Regions from separate parts of the Thioclava sp. PTB-PU3-1 genome, predicted to be linked through region 1. Evidence: riboswitches for the same ligand, from Rfam matches in the RefSeq annotation. Region 1 holds a riboswitch; each other region holds the start of a gene.
What was found. Region 1 has a riboswitch for thiamine pyrophosphate ahead of thiB (thiamine ABC transporter substrate binding subunit). Riboswitches for the same ligand answer to the same signal wherever they lie in the genome.
Positions count from the first base shown of each region.

Region 2: it holds a riboswitch for thiamine pyrophosphate, as region 1 does, so the genes downstream of both, thiC (phosphomethylpyrimidine synthase ThiC) here and thiB (thiamine ABC transporter substrate binding subunit) in region 1, are expected to answer to the same signal.
Region 3: it holds a riboswitch for thiamine pyrophosphate, as region 1 does, so the genes downstream of both, thiM (hydroxyethylthiazole kinase) here and thiB (thiamine ABC transporter substrate binding subunit) in region 1, are expected to answer to the same signal.

Region 1 covers NZ_JBVNVL010000002.1:723,445-726,716, reverse strand. The annotation lists gene ACZ7GB_RS08995 (thiamine/thiamine pyrophosphate ABC transporter permease ThiP) at 1-696, opposite strand, end outside; gene thiB (thiamine ABC transporter substrate binding subunit) at 672-1,664, opposite strand; TPP riboswitch at 1,701-1,805, opposite strand; gene ACZ7GB_RS08985 (DUF4139 domain-containing protein) at 1,979-3,272, shown strand, end outside.
Region 2 covers NZ_JBVNVL010000011.1:37,933-41,204, reverse strand. The annotation lists gene ACZ7GB_RS19540 (GntR family transcriptional regulator) at 1-41, opposite strand, end outside; gene ACZ7GB_RS19535 (GlxA family transcriptional regulator) at 157-1,107, shown strand; TPP riboswitch at 1,799-1,919, shown strand; gene thiC (phosphomethylpyrimidine synthase ThiC) at 2,034-3,272, shown strand, end outside.
Region 3 covers NZ_JBVNVL010000001.1:54,179-57,450, reverse strand. The annotation lists gene queD (6-carboxytetrahydropterin synthase QueD) at 1-134, opposite strand, end outside; gene queC (7-cyano-7-deazaguanine synthase QueC) at 134-835, opposite strand; TPP riboswitch at 1,046-1,140, shown strand; gene thiM (hydroxyethylthiazole kinase) at 1,203-1,991, shown strand; gene thiE (thiamine phosphate synthase) at 1,988-2,599, shown strand; gene thiD (bifunctional hydroxymethylpyrimidine kinase/phosphomethylpyrimidine kinase) at 2,596-3,272, shown strand, end outside.

The sequences.
Region 1 (3,272 bases):
GAAATCGAAGCGGAAGGCCTGATAGATCGCCAGTTCCACCGTGGTCGCGCGCGGCCCTCCGCCCAAGGTCAGCGCGACCGCGAAGGAGGTCAGGCAGACGAGGAAGATCGCGAGAAACGCACCGGGCAGGACGCTGCGCAGCATCGGGCGTTCGAGGTGGCGGGTAACCTCGGCCGGGCCGAACCCGAGGGTGGCCGCAAGGCGGAACCGCTCGGCCGGGATCGCCTCCCAACCGTGCAGGATCATCCGTGTGGCCAGCGGCAGGTTGAAGAAGACATGGGCGATGATCACGCCCTGCGCCCCATAGATCGAGATCGGATCGATGCCGAAGGGCGCCAGTGCCGCATTGACCAGCCCGCGCCGTCCGAAGACCGCGATCAGCCCGAAGACCGCGACGATCACCGGCAGGATGAAGGGCGCCCCGAGGAGCGAGATCAGCAGCCCCCGCCCCGCAAAGCGGCGCCGGTGCAGCGCGCGGGCCACCGGGATCGCCAGCGCGCAGGAGATCAGCGCCGAGGCCGCAGCCTGCCACAGCGTGAAGCGGATCGCCGCGAGGTCGGTCTCGCGCAACCCCGTCAGCCCGCCCGCGCGGAGCGTCACCGCAGCCAATGTCCCAAGGACGAGCGCGGCCAAAGCCGCACCCGCCAGCATCGCCCAGAGGGGCGCGCGTTTTATCTGGAGAAGGCGCGTTGCCATTCGTCCAGCGCCGGACCGCGCAGTTTCTCGGCCTCGGTCTCACCCAGATAAAGCGTCTTGTCGGGCATCGGCAGGTTCTGGAACACCTCCGGCAGTTGATCCTTCGGCAGTTTCGCCGGGAAAGACCAGTTCGCCGTCGCGATCATGCCCTGAAAATCGGGGCTGAGCACGTAATCGAGGAATTTCTGCGCCAGCTCTGGATGTTTCGAGGTCTTGAGCTGCGCGACCAGTTCGGGAGTGAAGTAATGCCCCTCGGGGAAGATCGCGGCGACCTTGCTGTCATCCTCCTCGGCCATGATGTGATAGGCGGGCGAGGTGACGTAGCTGAGCACCATATCCGCCTCGCCATCGGTGAACATCCCGTAGGCCTCGGACCAGCCCGGCGTCACCGTCAGCACCTTGGGCGCGATCTTCGTCCAGGCCTCTTCGGCCTTGTCGCCGTAGATGTCCTTCACCCACAAGAGCAGCGACAGACCCGCGACCGAACTGCGCGGATCTTCGATGACGATCTTGTAGGCATCGTCGGGCGCATCGAGCAGGTCCTGGAAGCTCGCGGGTGGGTTTTTCAGCTTGGTCTTGTCATAGACGAAGGCCAGTTCCGACCAGTCGAAGGGCAGGAAGATCGGATCGTCCCATTTGACCGGCATGGTCAGATCGGAGGTGTCCTCGTTATGCGGGGCGAACAGACCCGTGGCGCGCGCCTTCGCAGTCACGTCGGTGTTCAGGCCGATCGCGATATCAGCCTGCGTCTTGTCGCCTTCGAGCAGGATCCGCGGCAGCACATCGCCCGCCACGAATTTAAGGTCGCAATCGCAATTCGCCTCGAACCCCTTCTCGATCGCAGGGCCGGGGCCCCATTCGCTCGTGAAATAATCGGGCGCATAGACGGTGAGTACGGGCTTGTCCTCGGCCGCCGCCATCGTGGCGATCAGGCTCAGGGCTCCCGCAAGCATCAGGTGGGTTTTCATGCCTCACTCCTTGGGCTTGCCGGGCGGAGTGGGGCCGGGAGATCCGGCTACCTTCCCTCCGCCGGTCTTAACCGGTTCAGGTTCAACGGGTTCGCGTGAATCGCATCTCAGCCGGATCGTCCGGCACCCCGAGGTAGGGCGCAACGTAAGCGCGCGCGGCTGCGGACGCAAGGGCAAGCAGGCACAGCGTCCCTGCCCCGCGCCCGGACGCTCTGGCGAGTTCCCGCCAGTGGCGAGCCGCGCCGGATTTCAATGGCTTGCATCTGCGCGCGGGGCGACGCAGGCTCGATCTGGTACGGATTTGGGAGGAACCGATGCGCATCACCCTGACGGCGGCCCTGCTGGCCGCGACCGCCCTGCCCGCCTTGGCCGACACGATCGAGGCACCGGGCAAGATCACGGCCGTGACGCTCTTTCCGCAAGGCGCGCAAGTGGTGCGGCAGGTGACGCTCGATGCGCCCGAGGGCAGCCATGACCTGCTGGTGCCGGGCTTTCCCGAAGGCACCGACATCTCGACGCTGCGGGTTTCGGGCGACGGTGTACAGATCGGTGCGGTGAGCCTGCTCTCCGGGCGCGCGCCTGCGATCAGCGGGCAGGACAGCGCCGCAGTGAAATCTGCGCGCGATCGGTTGGCCTCGGCGCAAGAGGCGCTTGCGGAACAAGAAGACGCGGTGGCGGTGATCCGCGCCAAGGCGCAGGCCGCGCGCGACCAGATCACCTATCTCAAGAACACCGACTCGCAGGTAACCGCACCCGAACAACTGCGCGCATTGGCACAGATGGTAGAGGATCAGATCCTCTCAGCAACGGAACGCGCAATTGCCGCCGAAGCCGAGGCGCGCCGCGCCGAAGCCGCGCTCGATCCCGCGAAAGAGACGGTGAAACAGGCACAGGCTGCGCTCGATGCGCTGCTGAACCCGGCGACGGATCGTGACGTGCTGAGCGCCAAGGTGCAGGGCTCGGGTACGCTGACGATCACTTCCTACGTTCAGAATGCGGGCTGGCAGCCCTCCTATGATCTGCGGCTCGACCGCGACAAGGGCGCGGTGGACATGGAGCGCTTCGTCTCGGTCCATCAGGCCACCGGCGAGGATTGGCGCGGCGTCGATCTGACCCTCTCGACAGCACGTCCCGGCGGGCGGGCCGAGCCCGGCGAGGTCTATCCGCGGCTGGCCAGGATCGGTGATCCCGATGCGCCGCCCACGCCGGTGCCGATGAAGCGTTCCCTCGCGGCATCCGATGGCGCTGCCTCTGCCCCGATGATGGAGGCCGCGATCAGCGACCGCGCCGATCTGCAGATGCAGGGCGAGACGGTGACCTACCATTACCCGAGCGCGGTGGACCTGCGCGACGGGGTGGATGATCTGCGCCTGAGCCTCGATTCCAAGACCCTGCCGATGGATGTCTTCGCCGAGGCCGCGCCGCTGACCGATCCGCAGGCCTATCGTGTGGCCGAGGGCAAGAATGACACCGGCGAGATCCTGTTGCCCGGCCCCGCGAACCTCTATGCGGATGGGGCGCTCGTGGGTCAGTCGCATCTGCCGATGGTCGCGGCGGGCGATGACCTGACGCTTGGCTTCGGGCCGATCGAAGGCATCCGCGTGGAGC
Region 2 (3,272 bases), on a different contig from region 1:
GCCTTGCGTGCTTTCGGCGAGAGGGTCTCTTCGGTGGCCATAGTGACGATTCTCCTGTTTCACGCCCTCTCGATATCAAAAATACAAATTGAATACAAAATGTATTTCATGCAATGATCCCCAAATCGTCGCGCAACAGGAGGTTTCGAGTCGGTCATGTCCCAGCCCCAACACATCGTCTTCGTTCTTGTCGGAGAATTCTCCCATCTGGCCTTCTCTAACGCGCTTGAGCCGCTGCGCATCGCAAACCGGGAAAGCGGTGAGGCACTCTACCGTTGGTCGTTGATGGCGGAGGGGGGAGCTGTGGCGACATCGTCGAGTGACATTCGCATGATGGTCGATTACGACCTTGATGCTCTGCCGCGCTGCGACGCGGTTTATCTGGTGACCGGCAACGATATGCGCGCCCATATTTCTCGTCCCTTGCTGGCGCTGCTCAGACGCGCACGGGCCGCAGGAGTCACGCTCGGCACCTTTTGCTCGGGCGCCTACGTCTTCGCGAAAGCAGGGTTCTTGGACGGCCGACGCTGTGCTCTTCATTGGGAATTCCATGATGCCTTCCGCGAGGAATTCCCGGATGTGCAACTTGAGACCTGCGTCTTCGTCGAAGACGGTCCCTTCGTGACGGCGTCTGGCGGGCAAGCCGCGGGGGACTTGATGATCGCACGCATCCGGGCCGATCATGGCGAGACGCTGGCGATGCGGGTCTCCGAGCAGATGGTTTGCGGTGCAATACGCCCAAGCGCGACCGAGCAGCGGATCTCCTTTCAGGCGCGCACGGGCCTGCGCAACAGAAAAGTCGCGCACGCCGTTCGCTTCATGTCCGAGCGACTTGAGGAGTCATTTTCCTCGCAGGAGATCGCTGACGAATTGGGCGTGTCGGTGCGTCAGCTCGAACGGCTCTTCAATGCGCATCTCCACATGTCACCCAAGCGCTACCTGATGCAATTGCGGATCGACCGGGCGCGTCAACTTCTGACGCAAACCGAAATGCCGATGATCGACATTTCGACCGCCTGCGGGTTCTCGAGCCCGACGCAGTTCGCCCGAGCCTGGCGCGGTATATTCGGAACGAAGCCCGCGCAGTTTCGAAAGCAGGCGGCCTGAGGTGGGTTGTGACGAAACTACGGGGACACCAGTCCGAACCAGACATCTGTAGTGAGCACAGCGAATGAACGATTCCCGCCCTCTCTATTAGAGCGTCGAGGTCGGCCCTAAGCGGTCCTTCGTCCCGACCGCAGCGAAGGTCAGCATTCCTCTACGAGCTGTAAGTAATTCCGTATTTCCAAAATCCGCCTCGGCGCTTCTCTCGCGTTCATCGCGGCCAATGGCAGTTCGAGCTTCTCAGGAAACGGTTTGCTTCGATCCGGCAGCGTGCTGCACGCGAACGCCTATGCCGTGTGCTTGAGCAAGAGAGGGTTCCTGAGCGGCGACGATCGTGTCTCGGCCTGAGTTTCGACGCCGATCTCGCTGGCCTCGGGCAAGATGACGATGAGCGTGCGGACCGCCGTCGGGGCCGCCGCCGGAAACGCGCGCTCCGACAAAGTGGTGATGACGACCACCTCGGTGAATATCGAAAGCGCAGCACCCCAGTCCGGCCTTCAATTCAGCAGTCGCGCATGGCCGGGATCGGTCGTCTCGGCGCCGGGCTCGTCTACGAACCCGGGAAGCGTTCCGCGATGTGGGGGGCGCTGGGATGGACGGCGCGCTTTTGAACCGCTGACGCCGGGCGCGCCGATCACGACCGCCGGATGTCACGCGGACGCGCCTTGCCAGGTTCGCACTTCGCTCCTACAACAGGATCACGCAGGGGAGTCCCGCTTAGGGGACTGAGAGGCTGACAGGGTGAAAACCCGGTGACGCGACCCTTTGAACCTGACCCAGTTGATACTGGCGTAGGAAGCAAGGCGCGCAGACCGGGCAGAGTCTTTCTCTCGTTGCGTGCCATGATAAAAGGCCGCCCGGCCTTTGGTTTCCCAAGCGTCTCTCAATTGGTGTCCTTTGAGAACGAACGCTTGAGGAGCACCGAAACGATGAACATTCTCACCCCCAAGATCACCACCGGTGCGCTGCCGGCATCGCGCAAGATTTACGTCGAGGGCGCCCTGCATGAAGGGCTGCGCGTGCCGATGCGTGAGATCGCCGTGCACCCCACTGCCGGAGAAGCGCCGCTGCCGGTCTATGACAGTTCGGGTGCCTATACCGACCCCGAGATCACGACCGATATCAATGCCGGTCTCGCGCCGCTGCGCCGGGCATGGATCGAGGCGCGCGGCGATGTCGAGAGCTATACCGGGCGCGATGTCCAGCCCGAGGATAACGGCTTTGCCGAAGGAGCGCGGCTGACGCCGGAATTCCCGGTCAAGCCGCAACCGATGCGGGCCAAGGGCGACAAGGCGGTGACGCAGCTGGCCTACGCCCGCGCCGGGATCATCACGCCCGAGATGGAGTTCGTTGCGATCCGCGAGAACCAGCTGCGCGAGGCCGTGGGGCCGCGCGACGGGCAGGACTGGGGCGCGAACCTGCCCGATTACGTGACGCCGGATTTCGTGCGCGACGAGATCGCCGCGGGCCGCGCGATCATCCCGGCCAATATCAATCACCCGGAAGCCGAGCCGATGATCATCGGGCGCAATTTCCTCGTGAAGATCAACGCCAATATGGGCACTTCCGCCGTCACCTCCTCGATGGAGGAAGAGGTCGACAAGCTGGTCTGGGCGATCCGCTGGGGCGCCGATACGGTGATGGACCTCTCGACGGGGCGCAACATCCACAACACCCGCGAATGGATCATCCGCAACAGCCCCGTGCCGATCGGGACCGTGCCGATCTATCAGGCGCTGGAGAAGGTGAACGGGATCGCCGAGGACCTGACATGGGAGGTCTTCCGCGACACGCTGATCGAACAGGCCGAGCAGGGCGTCGACTATTTCACGATCCATGCCGGCGTGCGGCTGCACATGGTGCCGATGACGGTGGAGCGCGTGACCGGGATCGTCAGCCGGGGCGGTTCGATCATGGCGAAATGGTGCCTGCATCACCACAAGGAGAGCTTCCTCTACGAGCATTTCGAAGAGATCTGCGACATCTGCCGCCGCTACGACGTCTCGTTCAGCCTGGGCGACGGGCTGCGGCCGGGCTCGATCGCGGATGCCAATGACGCCGCGCAATTTGCCGAGCTGGAGACGCTGGGGGAGCTGACGAAGATCGCCTGGGCCAAGGACTGTCAGGTGATGATCGAGGGGCCCGGCCACGTCGCGATGCACAAGATC
Region 3 (3,272 bases), on a different contig from region 1:
TCGAGCGTCGCGGCGGCCAGCTCGACCACCACGATGTAATTATGCCCATGCAGGCGCGCGCATTGGTGATCTTCGGGCAGATGTGCAAGCTGATGCGAGGCGGAAAAGTGAAATTCCTTGCGGATACGGAACATCAGCGGGCCTCCTTCTCGGCGACGGCCTTGGCCCAGAAATCAGGATCGGCATAGACGGTCGGGTCTTCGACGCCCGCAAGATGGAACGCCTCGCGCCGCTCGACGCAGGTGCCGCAGCGCCCGCAATGCACATCGCCACCTTTGTAGCACGACCACGTCTCGGCAAAGGGCGTGTCGTGTTTGGCCCCTTCGGCCACGATGTCGGCCTTGGAGCGATGAACGAAAGGCGTCTCAAGTCGCACATCGGCATAGCCGTCGAGCGCCATGCGCTGCATCGCATCGAAGGCCTCGGTGAAGGCGGGTCGGCAATCGGGATAGATGAAGTGATCGCCCCCATGCACCGCAGTCGCCACGGCCTCGTCGCCATTCGCGGCGGCCACGCCAAAGCCGATGGCGAGCATGATCGCGTTGCGGTTCGGGACGACGGTGATGCGCATCGTCTCTTCGGCGTAATGCCCGTCGGGCACGTCGATATCGTCGGTCAGCGCCGATCCGGTCAGCGCGGCACCGATGGGGCGCATGTCGATGAGATGATGCGGGACGCCAAGACGCCGCGCGGCGGCGGCGGCGTAATCAAGCTCCTTGCGGTGCCGTTGGCCGTAATCGAAGGAAACAAGCCGCGTGAGATTACCCTCAGCGGCGACGATATGGGCGAGCGACACGGAATCGAGTCCGCCCGAGCAGATGACGAGAGTCTTCATATTTGAACCCTTGTTTTGATGACCGGGTAGGCTGCGACCGGTTGAGCGGGCCTCTAAAGGATGGGGCAGGGCTCTGCAAGGGCGGCGCGCCGGATAGATTGCAACGATCGCGCGATTGGACAGACGCGAACCATCGAGGCCCCCGCTTGTCGTCCCACCGCTTGTCGTCACACCGCTTGACGGGGGGCTCCGACGGTGTCACCTCTTTGGGCGAAGCGACAGGGGCGCTCGGGAAACCGGGCTGAGACGAACCCTTAGAACCTGAACCGGATAATGCCGGCGGAGGGAGGCGCGTGAGACGGTCAGGCGCAGTCCCGCCTTTGCCCCCCTCGCACTCCTCTTGCTGCCCGCAGCCAAGGAGAGTGCGATGGAAGACCCCGGACAATATCTCGCAACAATGCGGCAGACCGCGCCGCTCGTTCACAACATCACCAATTACGTCGCGATGAACGTGATGGCGAATGTGCTGCTCGCGTCCGGCGCTTCGCCCGCGATGGTCCATGCGCGCGAGGAGGCGGCCGAGTTCGCCGGGATCGCGCAGGCGCTGAGTATCAATATCGGCACGGTGTCGCCGCCATGGGCGGAGGCGATGGAGGCGGCGGCCACGGTCGCGCGCGCCAAGGATATTCCGTGGGTGCTCGACCCGGTCGCGGTCGGCGCGACGGGTTATCGGCGCGCTCTCGGGGCGCGGCTGGTGGAGCTGCGTCCGACGGTAATCCGCGGCAACGCGTCGGAGATCCTTGCGCTTGCGGGCGAGGCCGGCGCGGGGAAAGGGGCGGATTCCACCGAGAGCGTCGAGACGGCTGAAGACGCCGCGCGGGCCTTGGCGCGCCATAGCGGGGCCGTGGTCGCAGTGACCGGCGCGGTGGATTTCGTGACAGATGGGGAGCGCGCCGCGCGGGTTGCGAATGGCCATGCGATGATGCCCCGCGTGACCGCTTTGGGCTGTTCGCTGACCGGTGTGGTCGCCGCCTTTCTGGCAGGCCAGCCCCGGTTCGAGGCAGTGGTCGCGGCGCTGGCCTATTTCGGGCTTGCGGGAGAGCGCGCTGGCGTGACCGCCCAAGGTCCGGGCAGCTTTCAGGTCGCCTTCCTCGATGCGCTCCATGCCATCGACGCCGAGGCGCTGAGCGCTGGCGCTCGGATCGAGACCGCATGATCCCGCCCATCTGTTTCGTCACCGACCCGGACGCTCCGCAGCCCGTGATCGCGCAGGCTATCGCTGCGGCTGAGGGCGGCGCGGGCTGGGTGCAGCTGCGCGACAAGACGCTCCCCGATCCGGAGTTCGCAGCACTCGCCCGGGTGCTGATCTCGGCGCTCGCCCCCTATGACGTCCCGCTGATCGTGAATGACCGGGTCGCCGTGGCCATCGAGATCGGCGCCGCCGGTCTGCATATCGGACAGAGCGATGGCGATCCCGCCGCGATCCGTCGCAGGATCGGGCCCGACATGCTCCTTGGCCTCTCCATCGAGACCGAGGCGCAGATCGCCACCGTGCCTGCCGGCGTCGATTATCTCGGCGTCGGCCCGATCCATGCGACCGGCTCGAAGCCCGATCACGCGGCCCCGATCGGCCATGCCGGTTTTGCCAAGATCGTCTCGCGCACGCGCCTTCCTTGCCTCGCGATCGGCGGGATCACCGCCACCGATGCACCCGCAATCCGCGCGGCGGGCGGTGCCGGTCTTGCCGTGATTTCCGCCATCTCGCGCGCCCCTGACATGGCGCGCGCCACCCGAACCCTGCGCAGCGCATGGAGCGACCAATGATCCCGAATATTCTCACCATCGCCGGCTCCGATCCATCGGGCGGGGCGGGCATTCAGGCCGATATCAAGGCCATCTCCGCCAATGGCGGCTACGCGATGAGCGTGATCACCGCGCTGACTGCGCAGAATACCTGCGGCGTGCAGGCGGTCAGCCTGTGCGAAACCGGGCTGATCGCGGCGCAGATGGCGTCGCTGCGCGATGACATTCGGATCGACGCGATCAAGATCGGGATGCTGGGCGATGCCGCGATCATCGAGACAGTGGCCGAGGGGCTGGCGGGGCTTGAGTGTCCGGTGGTGCTCGACCCGGTGATGGTTGCAAAAGGCGGGGATCGGCTACTGGCAGAGGCGGCGGTGACAGCGCTGCGCAACCTGCTGCCGCGCGCTGATCTGATCACGCCGAACCTGCCTGAGGCCGCCGATCTCCTGGGCTGCGCCGAGGCGACGACACTTGATGAGATGCGTGATCAGGCCCATGCGCTGCGCGCGCTCGGGCCGCGTGCGGTGCTGCTGAAGGGTGGGCACCTGCAGGACGATCAAAGCCCGGATCTGCTGGTCACCGAGCAAGAGGAACTCCGCCTCGACGCGCCGCGCATCGCGACGCGCAACACTCACGGCACCGGCTGCACCCTGTCCTCTGCGCTGGCGACATGGCTCGGGGCGGGGCGTCCGCT